Regions from separate parts of the Serratia sp. Ae19-1 genome, predicted to be linked through region 2. Evidence: predicted binding sites of a transcription regulator. Region 2 holds the regulator's gene; each other region holds the start of a gene.
The links. The regulator PurR, encoded in region 2, represses purine synthesis genes. The targets are predictions, from matches to a motif close to CANGCAAACGTTTGCNTG.
Positions count from the first base shown of each region.

Region 1: purH (bifunctional phosphoribosylaminoimidazolecarboxamide formyltransferase/IMP cyclohydrolase) is a predicted target of PurR. The motif match lies at 1,495-1,512, and genes of this name have one in related genera.
Region 3: AAIE04_RS04455 (amino acid aminotransferase) is a predicted target of PurR. The motif match lies at 2,136-2,153, and genes of this name have one in related genera.

Region 1 is NZ_JBCHWD010000002.1:285,363-289,769, forward strand. It holds rRNA gene AAIE04_RS06700 (16S ribosomal RNA) at 1-1,037, opposite strand, end outside; gene purH (bifunctional phosphoribosylaminoimidazolecarboxamide formyltransferase/IMP cyclohydrolase) at 1,674-3,263, shown strand; gene purD (phosphoribosylamine--glycine ligase) at 3,312-4,407, shown strand, end outside.
Region 2 is NZ_JBCHWD010000006.1:302,215-306,621, forward strand. It holds gene punC (purine nucleoside transporter PunC) at 1-635, opposite strand, end outside; gene punR (DNA-binding transcriptional activator PunR) at 759-1,703, shown strand; gene purR (HTH-type transcriptional repressor PurR) at 1,700-2,725, opposite strand; gene cydH (cytochrome bd-I oxidase subunit CydH) at 3,050-3,139, shown strand; gene sodB (superoxide dismutase [Fe]) at 3,202-3,780, opposite strand; gene AAIE04_RS18800 (C40 family peptidase) at 3,979-4,407, opposite strand, start outside.
Region 3 is NZ_JBCHWD010000001.1:923,881-928,287, forward strand. It holds gene mepK (peptidoglycan L,D-endopeptidase MepK) at 1-88, shown strand, start outside; gene AAIE04_RS04450 (MBL fold metallo-hydrolase) at 153-800, shown strand; gene AAIE04_RS04455 (amino acid aminotransferase) at 880-2,070, opposite strand; gene ompC (porin OmpC) at 2,315-3,439, opposite strand; gene asnS (asparagine--tRNA ligase) at 3,741-4,407, opposite strand, start outside.

The DNA of each region.
Region 1 (4,407 bases), on a different contig from region 2:
GTTCCCGAAGGCACCAATCCATCTCTGGAAAGTTCTCTGGATGTCAAGAGTAGGTAAGGTTCTTCGCGTTGCATCGAATTAAACCACATGCTCCACCGCTTGTGCGGGCCCCCGTCAATTCATTTGAGTTTTAACCTTGCGGCCGTACTCCCCAGGCGGTCGATTTAACGCGTTAGCTCCGGAAGCCACGCCTCAAGGGCACAACCTCCAAATCGACATCGTTTACAGCGTGGACTACCAGGGTATCTAATCCTGTTTGCTCCCCACGCTTTCGCACCTGAGCGTCAGTCTTCGTCCAGGGGGCCGCCTTCGCCACCGGTATTCCTCCAGATCTCTACGCATTTCACCGCTACACCTGGAATTCTACCCCCCTCTACGAGACTCTAGCTTGCCAGTTTCAAATGCAGTTCCCAGGTTGAGCCCGGGGATTTCACATCTGACTTAACAAACCGCCTGCGTGCGCTTTACGCCCAGTAATTCCGATTAACGCTTGCACCCTCCGTATTACCGCGGCTGCTGGCACGGAGTTAGCCGGTGCTTCTTCTGCGAGTAACGTCAATTGATGAACGTATTAAGCTCACCACCTTCCTCCTCGCTGAAAGTGCTTTACAACCCGAAGGCCTTCTTCACACACGCGGCATGGCTGCATCAGGCTTGCGCCCATTGTGCAATATTCCCCACTGCTGCCTCCCGTAGGAGTCTGGACCGTGTCTCAGTTCCAGTGTGGCTGGTCATCCTCTCAGACCAGCTAGGGATCGTCGCCTAGGTGAGCCATTACCCCACCTACTAGCTAATCCCATCTGGGCACATCTGATGGCAAGAGGCCCGAAGGTCCCCCTCTTTGGTCTTGCGACGTTATGCGGTATTAGCTACCGTTTCCAGTAGTTATCCCCCTCCATCAGGCAGTTTCCCAGACATTACTCACCCGTCCGCCGCTCGTCACCCAGGGAGCAAGCTCCCCTGTGCTACCGCTCGACTTGCATGTGTTAAGCCTGCCGCCAGCGTTCAATCTGAGCCATGATCAAACTCTTCAATTAAAAGCTTGATTTGCTTCCACTCGAGAAGCGATGCTCAAAGATTTACTGCATGAATTTTACTTCAGTTAGTCACTCTTCAAGACTTGATATTTTTTTGCATCCGAAGATGCTGGATATCGTCTTGTGGAGCGCCCACACAGATTGTCTGATAAATTGTTAAAGAGCAGTGAGTTAGGCACTTTCGCTTGCTAACTCGAGGTGGCGTATATTACGCTTTCCTCTTTCAGAGTCAACCCTAATTTTCAGGATTTTTTCTCTGCGACCCCCGGATACTCTGTGAAGTTGTTCACATGTTCCGTGTCGATGGAGGCGCATTATAGGGAGTTCCTCGCAGGCCGCAACAGGTATTTTCAGCAAAAACGATCGTTCGCTGCATTCCACAGCAAAACCCCGCCTTATACCCACTTGCACACAGTGTTATCCACAGATGCGATTTGTACGGAAAATTTACGAGCGCCACGCAAACGTTTTCGCTACAATTCCCCGCGACGAAACGATCCCCCTTTTATGGGGGCGTTACCTGAATTTGTGCCTGTCCCTCCCTTTATAAGGCAAAAAACCACGCTTTATAGAGAGAACGAGGTGGACATTCACGTAACGCTCTTTAATTGCGACTCAAAGCCAAGGGATAAAACCATGCAACAACCTCGTCCAATCCGCCGGGCCCTGCTCAGCGTGTCTGACAAAACCGGTATCGTTGAATTCGCCGAAGCGCTTTCCCAGCGCGGCGTTGAACTGCTCTCCACTGGCGGCACCGCCCGTCTGCTGGCAGACGCCGGTCTGCCCGTTACCGAAGTTTCCGACTACACCGGTTTCCCGGAAATGATGGACGGACGAGTCAAAACCCTGCACCCGAAAGTCCACGGCGGCATTCTCGGCCGCCGCGGCCAGGACGATGCCGTCATGAATCAGCATGACATCAAGCCTATCGACATGGTGGTCGTCAATCTGTACCCGTTCGCCCAAACCGTGGCGCGCCCGGATTGCTCGCTGGAGGATGCGGTCGAGAATATCGATATCGGCGGCCCGACCATGGTGCGCTCCGCCGCCAAGAACCATAAAGACGTCGCCATCGTAGTGAAGAGCAGCGACTACGCCGCCATCATTACCGAGATGGACAACAACGACGGTTCGCTGCGCTATGCCACCCGTTTCGATCTCGCCATCAAAGCTTTCGAACACACCGCCGCCTACGACAGCATGATCGCCAACTACTTCGGCGCGCTGGTGCCGGCGTACCACGGCGAGACCGAGCAGCCGTCCGGCCGCTTCCCGCGCACCCTGAACCTCAACTACATTAAGAAGCAGGATATGCGCTACGGTGAGAACAGCCACCAGCAGGCCGCCTTCTATATAGAGGAAGAGGTAAAGGAAGCGTCCGTCGCGACCGCCGAACAGCTGCAAGGCAAAGCGCTGTCCTATAACAACATCGCCGATACCGACGCCGCGCTGGAATGCGTGAAAGAGTTCGCCGAACCGGCCTGCGTGATCGTCAAGCACGCCAACCCTTGCGGCGTGGCGATCGGCGACGACATCCTGGCCGCCTACGAGCGTGCTTACCAAACCGACCCGACCTCCGCCTTCGGCGGCATCATCGCCTTTAACCGCGAACTGGACGCCGCCACCGCACAGGCGATCATCAGCCGCCAGTTCGTGGAAGTGATCATTGCGCCAAACGTCACCCAGGAAGCGCGCTCCCTGCTGGCCGCCAAACAGAACGTGCGCGTGCTGGCCTGCGGCCAGTGGCAGCAACGCGTGGCTGGGCTGGACTTCAAACGCGTCAACGGCGGGCTGCTGGTGCAGGATCGCGATCTGGGCATGGTGACCGTCGGCGATCTGCGCGTGGTATCAGAGCGCCAGCCGACCGAACAGGAACTGCGTGACGCGCTGTTCTGCTGGAAAGTGGCCAAGTTCGTGAAATCCAACGCTATCGTGTATGCGCGTGACAATATGACCATCGGCATAGGCGCCGGCCAGATGAGCCGCGTTTACTCCGCCAAGATCGCCGGCATCAAAGCGGGCGACGAAGGGCTGGAAGTAAAAGGCTCCGCCATGGCCTCCGACGCCTTCTTCCCGTTCCGCGACGGCATCGACGCCGCAGCGGCGGTTGGCATCACCTGCGTGATCCAGCCGGGCGGTTCGATCCGCGACGACGAAGTGATCGCCGCCGCCAACGAACACGGCATTGCGATGATCTTCACCGACATGCGTCACTTCCGCCATTAATTCCTTTTGCCGCGTGCGCTCCGGCGCACGCCATTCGTGGAGCCCCTGATGAACATTTTGATTATCGGCAACGGCGGGCGCGAGCACGCGCTGGCCTGGAAAGCCGCCCAGTCTCCGCTGGCGGATAAAGTCTATGTTGCGCCGGGCAATGCCGGCACCGCGCTGGAAGCCAATCTGGAAAACGTGGCGATCGCCGCCACCGACATCCCCGCCCTGGTCGCTTTCGCCCAGAGCCATGACATCGGTCTGACCATCGTCGGGCCGGAAGCGCCGCTGGTGATCGGCGTGGTCGACGCCTTCCAGGCCGCCGGTCTGAAAATTTTCGGCCCGTCACAGGCCGCCGCACAGCTCGAAGGCTCCAAAGCCTTCACCAAGGATTTCCTGGCGCGCCACCGCATCCCGACCGCCGAATATGAAAACTTCACCGAGGTGGAGCCGGCGCTGGCCTACGTGCGCCGCAAAGGCGCGCCGATCGTCATCAAGGCCGATGGCCTGGCGGCCGGTAAGGGCGTGATCGTCGCGATGACGCTGCAGGAAGCGGAAGAAGCGGTGCGCGACATGTTGGCCGGCAATGCCTTCGGCGACGCCGGCCATCGCATCGTCGTGGAAGAGTTCCTCGACGGCGAAGAAGCCAGCTTCATCGTGATGGTCGACGGCGAGAACGTGGTGCCGATGGCCACCAGCCAGGACCACAAGCGCGTCGGCGACGGCGACACCGGCCCGAACACCGGCGGCATGGGCGCCTATTCTCCGGCACCGGTAGTGACCGACGAAATCCACCAGCGCGCCATGGATCAGGTGATCTGGCCGACGGTGCGTGGCATGGCGGCGGAAGGCAACACCTACGTCGGCTTCCTGTACGCCGGCCTGATGATCTCCGCCGACGGTCAGCCGAAGGTGATCGAATTCAACTGTCGTTTTGGCGATCCGGAAACCCAACCGATCATGCTGCGCCTGCGTTCCGATCTGGTGGAGCTGTGCCTGGCGGGCGCCGAAGGCCGCCTGAACGAGAAAACCTCCGACTGGGACGAGCGTCCTGCGCTCGGCGTGGTGCTGGCGGCCGGCGGTTATCCGGGCGACTACCGCAACGGCGAGGTTATCCAGGGGCTGCCGCAACAGGAAAGCGCCGAGGGTAAAGTCTTCC
Region 2 (4,407 bases):
ACGTTGCCGCTGAACACCGGAGATTTCAACAGTTGCCAGAAGCTGACGCCGTTTTTCGGCGCGTCGGCGGCGGGTTGCGTTTTGGCGCGCTCTTTGAGCATCAACGTCGGCAGCAGCAGCAGCGCGGTGATCACCAACAGCGCGGCGAAGATCGCCCGCCAGCTGGCGTGGTTCAGCAGCCAGGCGCCAAGCAGCGGCGCCAGCGCCGGTGACAGTGCCACCAGCGGCATAATGGTGGCGAACACGCGGTTGGCCTGACCTTCGCGGTAACGGTCGACCACCAGCGCTTGCCAGATGGCGGTGGCGGAACAGACGCCGACGGCCTGAATAAAGCGCAGGATCCACAGCTGCAGGGCGTTTTCCACCCACAGCATGCCGAGGCAGCCGAGGGCGAACAGCGTCAGGCCAATCAATAATACCGGTTTACGCCCCAGGCGATCGGAGAGCGGCCCCCACAGCAGCTGCGCGAAGGCGAAGCCGGCCAGGAAGATGCTCAGGCTGGCGCTCACGGCGCCGGCGGAGATTTGCAGTTCTTCGCGCATGGCGCCGAAGGCAGGCAGATACATATCGGTCGCCAGATAACCCAACATGCTCAGGCCGGCGAGGTAGAACATAAAGCCAAAAGAATTTCGCATGGTATTTCTCGTTAATATTTTAGTGTCGCAGGTTTTTAGCGCCGGCCAGTGTATCCGGCTGGATCTCTGCTTGTGAAACGGTAATATTTGCAAAGTGCTGTTAAAAAAATTGAAGGCAAAGCGATGTGGTCTGAATATTCACTTGAAGTCGCCGACGCGGTAGCGCGCACCGGCAGTTTCAGCGCGGCGGCGCAGGAGCTGCACCGGGTGCCGTCGGCGGTGAGTTATACCGTGCGGCAGCTGGAGCAATGGCTGGCGGTGCCGCTGTTTGAGCGGCGTCACCGCGATGTGGAGCTGACGCCGGCCGGCGCGCTGTTTATCAAGGATGCGCGAGCTGTTATCAAAAAAATGCTCGACACCCGCCGCCACTGTCAGCAGGTGGCCAACGGTTGGCGCGGCCAGCTGAATATCGCGGTAGATATCATCGTCAAACCGCAGCGCAGCCGCCAGCTGGTGCTGGATTTCTATCGCCATTTCCCCGACGTCGAGTTGATGCTGCAACCCGAGGTGTTCAACGGCGTCTGGGATGCGCTGGCGGACGGCAGGGCGGACATGGCGATCGGCGCCACGCGTGCAGTGCCGGTCGGCGGCGGTTTTGCCTTCCGCGACATGGGCTATATGAACTGGCTGTGCGTAGTCAGCCCGCAACACCCGCTGGCGCAGCTGGCGGGGCCGCTGCACGACGATCAGTTGCGGCCGTACCCTTCGCTCTGCCTGGAGGACACCTCGCGCAATTTGCCCAAGCGCGTCACCTGGACGCTGGATAACCAGCGGCGGCTGGTGGTGCCGGACTGGACGTCGGCGCTCGACTGTTTGTGCGCCGGGCTGTGCGTCGGCATGATGCCGGCACATCGGGCGCTGCCGCTGGTGCAGCGCGGTGAGCTGAAGGCGTTGCAGCTGCAGCAGCCGTTTCCAGCCAGCCCTTGCTGCCTGACCTGGCAGCAGGATAAACCGTCACCGGCGATGAGTTGGCTACTGGCGTATCTGGGCGATGGGGAGACGCTGAATCAGGAGTGGCTGAGCGAGGCGGCACCGGAAGCCGTGCAGGCTTCCGGCTCAGGGGATTAGCGGCGGTAGTCGATGAACGGACCGTCGGCGACCGAGCGGCGTTCGACCAGCTTCGGATGCACTTCGATCACCTGCGACTCTTCGCGCTTGCTGATGATGCGATCCAGCAGCATGGTGAAGGCCATTTCGCCCAGGCGTTCTTTCGGCTGATGAATGGTGGTCAGCGCCGGGGTGAAGTAGCGGGCGTTGCGCACGTTGTCGTAGCCGATCACGGAAATATCCTGCGGCACCCGCAGCCCCAGTTCGTCGGCGGCGCAGATGGCGCCCATCGCCATGATGTCGCCGCCGCAGAATACCGCAGTCGGCCGCTGTTTTTGCGACAGGATCTGGTGCATCGCCTTGTAACCGGATTCCGGCTCGAAGTCGCCCTGCACGATCCACTCTTCGCGAATGTCGATCTGCGCTTCCTGCAGCGCCTTCATAAAGCCCTGATGACGGCCGCCGCCGGTATTGCGCGACAGCTGGCCTGGGATGGCGCCGATATCGCGGTGGCCGCGTTCTATCAGGTAACGGCCGGCCAGATAGCCGCCTTCGAAGGCGTTATCGATGATGGTGTCGGTGAAGTCGCCGCGCGCCGCACCCCAGTCCATCACCACCATCGGGATGTTACGGTAGTCTTCCAGCATGCCCAGCAGCTGATCCGGGTATTCGGAACACATCACCAGCAGGCCGTCGACGCGCTTTTGCGCCAGCATCGCCAGGTAGGCGCGCTGTTTGTCCAGGTTGTTGTGCGAGTTGCACAGGATCAGGGTGTAGCCTTTGCTGTAGCAACTGTTTTCCACCGCTTCGATCACTTCGGCGAAGTAGGGGGCTTCACTCGAGGTGGCCAGCAGGCCGATCGACTTGGTGTGATTGACTTTCAGGCTGCGCGCCACGGCGCTCGGCGAGTAGTGCAGTTCTTTGATGGCGGCCCACACGGCCGCTTTGGTCTCTTCGGCGACGAAACGAGTCTTATTGATGACGTGCGAAACGGTGGTGGTGGAAACGCCCGCGCGTTTGGCCACATCTTTAATCGTTGCCATGTAAGGAATGACTCCTGAACTCACATGTTTACAGCATGTAAGTGTGATGTTAATCGTTTGCCTACGTAGATCCTTCTCCAGAGAAGCGAAAACTGAGTTTTTAGTGTGTTGAAGTCTTCAGCGCTTAATCAGGAGGGGCATGGATGCCGGTACGCAGTTGTGAACTGCGAATTTTGTCGCATATTGAGCAAAAGTGGAAGAGGTAATCGATATTATAAACCGGGAAATGATAACAAGATTTTATCGGCGAACTGTGGGAAAATGATTTGACGTACTAATTGTACGCCTTTTATCCTTAGGAAAGCCCATTTTAAAGGAGTTGTCATGGATACCGAATTGAAGATGTCGCTGTTCACCACCGTTTGCGCGCTGGCGGTCATTATCGCTTTCAGCTTCGTTGCCGCGTTGAACTGATTTCCCTCCGGCGCTAAAAAAGGCGCAGCCTGGCTGCGCCTCGTCACATCAGAAACCGGTGCTTACGCCAGGTTTTCCGCTGCGAAGGTCCAGTTGACCAACGCCCAGAAGTTTTCCAGGTATTTTGGACGCGCATTGCGGTAATCGATGTAATACGCGTGTTCCCACACGTCAACGGTCAGCAGCGGTTTGTCTTCACCGGTCAGCGGGGTTGCCGCGTTAGAGGTGTTGACGATCGCCAGCGCGCCGTCCGGTTTTTTCACCAGCCAGGTCCAGCCGGCGCCGAAGTTTTTCACGGCGGCATCGGTGAACTGCTCTTTGAACGCAGCGAAAGAGCCGAAGGACTTGACGATCGCCGCCGCCAGTTCGCCCTGCGGTTCACCGCCGCCCTGTGGCGACAGGCAGTGCCAGTAGAAGGTGTGGTTCCACACCTGCGCCGCGTTGTTGAACACGCCGCCGTTAGAGGTCTTGATGATCTCTTCGAGCGATTTGCCCTCGAACTCGCTGCCTTTCACCAGGTTGTTCAGGTTAACCACGTAGGTGTTGTGGTGTTTGCCGTAGTGGTATTCCAGGGTTTCGGCGGAGATGTGCGGCTCGAGCGCGTTTTTCTCATACGGTAATGCAGGTAATTCAAACGACATTGCTTCCTCCTTTACAGCGCCATGTGCTTCCCGCCGGGGCGAGAGCCGGATGGGCCGTTTTTTATTGTGGTCATTCAATCTTAACAATTTTCATCATAAAAAACAGGAGGAAAAGCGAGAAATGCGCGTGGGGAAGTGCGATGGGCGATAGCTTGAGCAGGCGGTTGCGACCGGGCCGCAACCGCGCAGAGCGGGAAATTAACGAATGGTTTTCGGCGTCACTACGCGGCGTGCGCCGATGTAGTGGTTCTGCCAATAGTCGTTGTCGAGCTGGCTGATGCGGATCTCTTCGCCGGTGCGTGGCGACTGGATGAATTTGCCGTTGCCGAGGTAGACGCCGACGTGGTCCGCCACGCCGCGGTTGTTGATGCGGAAGAACACCAGATCGCCGCTTTCCAGCTCGCTTTTCTTGATAGGCGCCGCGTCACGCAGGTGATACATCTCGTTGGCGGTGCGCGGCATCTTGATTTTCACCACGTCTTTATAGGCGTAATAGATGAGGCCGCTGCAGTCGAAGCCGGTGCGCGGCGAGCTGCCGCCCCAGCGGTAAGGTTTGCCCATCTGGCCCATCAGCTTGGCCATCGCGGTCTGTTTGGCGTGCTGGTAGCGTTTCTTGTGCGCCGGGCT
Region 3 (4,407 bases), on a different contig from region 2:
GGCGTTAAAAATGCGCGCCGGTGGTGTAGGATATTACCCACGTAGCAACTTCGTGCACATCGATACCGGCCCGGTTCGGAACTGGTAACCGCTGTGCCCTCAGTGAATAACGCCGCTCCTTGCGGAGGCGGCGTTATTGTCGTTGGAGCCTTATGAAATACCATCTTATTCCCGTTACCGCCTTCAGCCAGAACTGCAGTCTGATCTGGTGTGAAAACACGCAACAGGCGGCGTTGGTCGATCCCGGCGGCGAAGCGGAAAAAATTAAAGCGGAAGTGGCGCAGCAGGGCGTGACAATTACGCAGATTTTGCTGACGCACGGCCATTTGGATCACGTCGGCGCGGCGGCGGAGCTGGCGGATCATTATCAGGTGCCGATTTACGGCCCGGATAAAGAGGACGCTTTTTGGCTGGACGGTTTGCCGGCGCAGAGCCGGATGTTCGGGCTGGAAGAGTGTGCGCCGCTGACGCCGACTCGCTGGCTGTCGGAAGGCGATGAGATGCGGGTGGGCGAGATGACGCTCAAGGTGCTGCATTGCCCAGGGCATACGCCGGGCCACATCGTCTTTATTAATGAACAGGCGCGTTTGGCGCTGGTGGGGGACGTGCTGTTTAACGGCGGCGTGGGGCGCAGCGACTTCCCGCGCGGTGACCATCAGGCGCTGATCGCCTCTATTCGCACCAAGCTGCTGCCGCTGGGTGACGACATGCGCTTTATTCCCGGCCACGGCCCGATGTCGACCTTCGGCCACGAACGCCAGACCAACCCGTTCCTGCGTGAAGAGCCGGCGGTGTGGTAACGATTATTTCCCGGCAGAAATAATCAAGGGGCGCTTAGAGCGCCCCTTTTTTATGTCCTGATGGCCTGCGCCGACGCGCTTAGAGCACGGCGACGATGGCTTCGCACAGCGACGCCATGTTGTCCGGCGTCATGCCGGCAACGTTAACCCGGCCCGAGTTCACGGCGTAGACGCCAAACTCTTCGCGCAGACGCAGCACCTGTTCTTTGGTCAGGCCGCTGAACGAGAACATGCCGTTCTGCTGGATGATGAAGCTGAAGTCCTGCTGTGCGCCTTTCTCCTGCAGAGTGTTCACGAACAGCTGACGCATGCGGTGAATGCGCTGACGCATATCGGTCAGCTCCTGCTCCCACATCGCACGCAGCGCGTCATTGCCCAGAATGGTGGCGACAACGGCCGCGCCGTGTGACGGCGGGTTGGAGTAGTTGGCGCGGATAGCCGCTTTCACCTGGCTAAAGGCGCGATCGGCGGTCTCGGCATCGGCGGCAACAATGGTGCAAGCGCCGACGCGCTCATTGTACAGACCGAAGTTTTTCGAGTAGGAGCTGGCGACGATCAACTCTTTATGTTTGGCGGCGAAAATACGCAGACCTTGCGCGTCTTCTTCCAGCCCGTTGGCGAAGCCCTGATAAGCGAAGTCGAACAGCGGCAGCCAGCCGTTGACGACGGAAAGCTCAGCCAACTGAGCCCACTGCTCCGCCGTCGGATCGATACCGGTCGGGTTATGGCAGCAGCCGTGGAACAGCACCACATCACCGGCCTGCGCCTGTTTCAGGCTGTTCAGCAGGCCGTCAAAGTCCAGCGCGTGGTTGGCGGCGTCGTAATAGGCGTATTCCAGCACTTCCAGGCCCACGGCGCTAAAGACGTTTTTGTGGTTCGGCCAGCTTGGGTTGCTGATCCAGATGCGTTTGGCGCTGGTCTGGTTAGCGATAAAGTCTGCCGCCACGCGCAGGCCGCCGGTGCCGCCTGGCGTCTGTGCGGTGCGCGCGCGACGATCGGCGACGATCGGGCTCTCTTTACCGAACAGCAGCTCTTGCGTGCAGCTGGCGAACGCCGGGATGCCCTCAATGCCGAGATAGTTTTTAGTGGTCTCATTTTCCAGCAGATACTGTTCAGCTTTTTTTACGCTGGTCAGCACCGGGGTTTTACCGGTTTCGTCTTTATAAACGCCAATCCCTAAATTGATTTTATTCGGGCGGGCGTCGGCGCGGAAAATGTCGGTCAGGCCCAGGATCGGGTCGGCGGGTGCGGCGGTGATTTTTTCAAACATGTCAGGTGCTTCCAAATCTCGGAGTTAAGCAGACAGAAGCATCAGGGTAACGCCAGTTACCGGCTTTGCCAACCGTTTGCGACAAAAACACCGCGATCTTGCGAAGGGGGAGTATTAGGCAGAAAAAATGATGGGGAAGGAGAAATTGGCAGGATAAAAAGTTACCGGCTGACACAAACAAAAACAGGGCCGAAGCCCTGTTTTTTAACTTAGCTGACGGTAAACCGCCGTTAAGCGAGACAACTTAGAACTGGTACACCAGACCAACAGCTACGATATCGTCAGTAGCGGTGCCGGTTGCTTTGGTGAACGCGTTGTCATCCAGCAGGTTGATTTTGTAATCAACGTAGGTGGACATGTTTTTGTTGAAGTAGTAAGTGGTACCAACAGAAACATATTTAACCAGATCCTGGTCAGAACCTGCGCCTGGGACGTTCAGGTTTTTACCTTTAGACTGCAGGTAAGACACTTCTGGACGCAGACCGAAGTCGAACTGGTACTGAGCAGTCACTTCGAAGTTCTGAGTTTTGCTGGCGAAACCGCCGCATTTTTCAGAAGCAGCACAGGTGTTAGTGAAGTCACCGCCGCCGAATGGAGTCATGTTACGAGTTTCTGCGTACATGGCCGCCAGGTAAACGTTGTTGGCGTCGTATTTCGCGCCCACGGTCCATGCGTCAGCCTTGTCGCCACGCTCGTTGGAACGCAGTTTCTGATCGTCGGTACGGTTGGAAGAAGCGTATGCAGCGCCGAAGCTTACGCCTTCGCCGATGTCATAAGTAGAGGAGATACCCCAGCCGTCGCCGTTCTGTTTCTTAACGTCACGACCGTCGTTCTGGTTCTTGCCCTGGTATTGCAGAGCGAAGTTCAGACCGTCAACCAGACCGAAGAAGTTGTTGTTACGATAGGTCGCAACGCCGTTGGTACGGCCGGTCATGAAGTTGTCGGTGTAGGTGTAGGTATCGCCACCGAACTCTGGCAGCATATCGGTCCAGCCTTCCACGTCGTACAGTACGCCGTAGTTACGGCCGTAGTCGAAGGAGCCGTAGTCAGCGAATTTCAGACCGGCGAAGCCCAGACGGGTTTTGGTGCCTTCGGTGCCCTGAGACTCGGAGTGGTTGGACTGAACGTTGTATTCCCACTGGCCGTAACCGGTCAGTTGGTCAGTAATTTGGGTTTCACCTTTGAAGCCAAAACGAACATAGGTCTGATCGCCGTCATTACCTTTGTCTTTGGAGAAGTAGTGCAGACCGTCAACTTTGCCGTACAGATCCAGCTTGTTGCCGTCTTTGTTGTAGATTTCAGCTGCGTTTGCTGCACCAGCAGCCAACAGAGCCGGGATAACCACTGCAAGAATGTTGCGCTTCATCATTATTACCCTCATTGGTGTTATTCGGACACCTTTGCCACTGCCGCCAATAATTCTTTGGGAACTATTGTTGATAGATTGGTGTCGTCCTGTGTCTGAACGCAGTGTTCCATTCACAGGCGGGTTAATCTAGGACGAAAATGATACCAATGTCCCAATCAGGTTGCAAAAAGAAAGTATGTGTAACTAAATGTAATTTTTAGGGAACTTTGTGACGTGCGTCAATATTAAAAAATGCGAAAGGCCAGCGATGCTGGCCTTTGTTTTGTAACGAAATCGTTTAAAAAACGTTTGATCGTATAAATTAGAAGCTTGCGTTACGTGGTGTGCGTGGGAATGGGATCACATCGCGCACGTTTTGCACGCCGGTGACATAGGCGATTAAACGTTCAAAGCCCAGGCCGAAACCAGAGTGCGGCACGGTGCCGTAGCGGCGCAGATCGCGGTACCACCAGTAGTCTTCTTTATTCAGACCCATCTCTTCCAGACGCTGATCGAGCACGTCGAGGCGTTCTTCACGCTGCGAGCCACCGATGATTTCACCGATGCCCGGTGCCAACACGTCCATGGCCGCGACGGTTTTGCCGTCTTCGTTCATACGCATATAGAAGGCTTTGATGTCTTTCGGGTAGTTTTTCACCACCACCGGCGCCTGGAAGTGTTTCTCTGCCAGGTAACGCTCATGTTCGGAAGAGAGATCGATGCCCCAGGAAACCGGGTTTTCGAAGGTTTGGCCCGAGGCCATCAGGATTTCGATGGCGTCGGTGTAGTCCACTTGGGCGAAATCGGAAGAAACGAAGCGCTCCAGACGGGCGATAGCGTCTTTATCTACGCGCTCGGCGAAGAATTTCAGGTCATCGGCGCGCTCATCCAGCACCGCCTGGAACACATACTTCAGCATGCTTTCGGCCAGGCCGGCAACGTCGTCCAGCGTAGCGAAGGCCACTTCCGGCTCGATCATCCAGAATTCC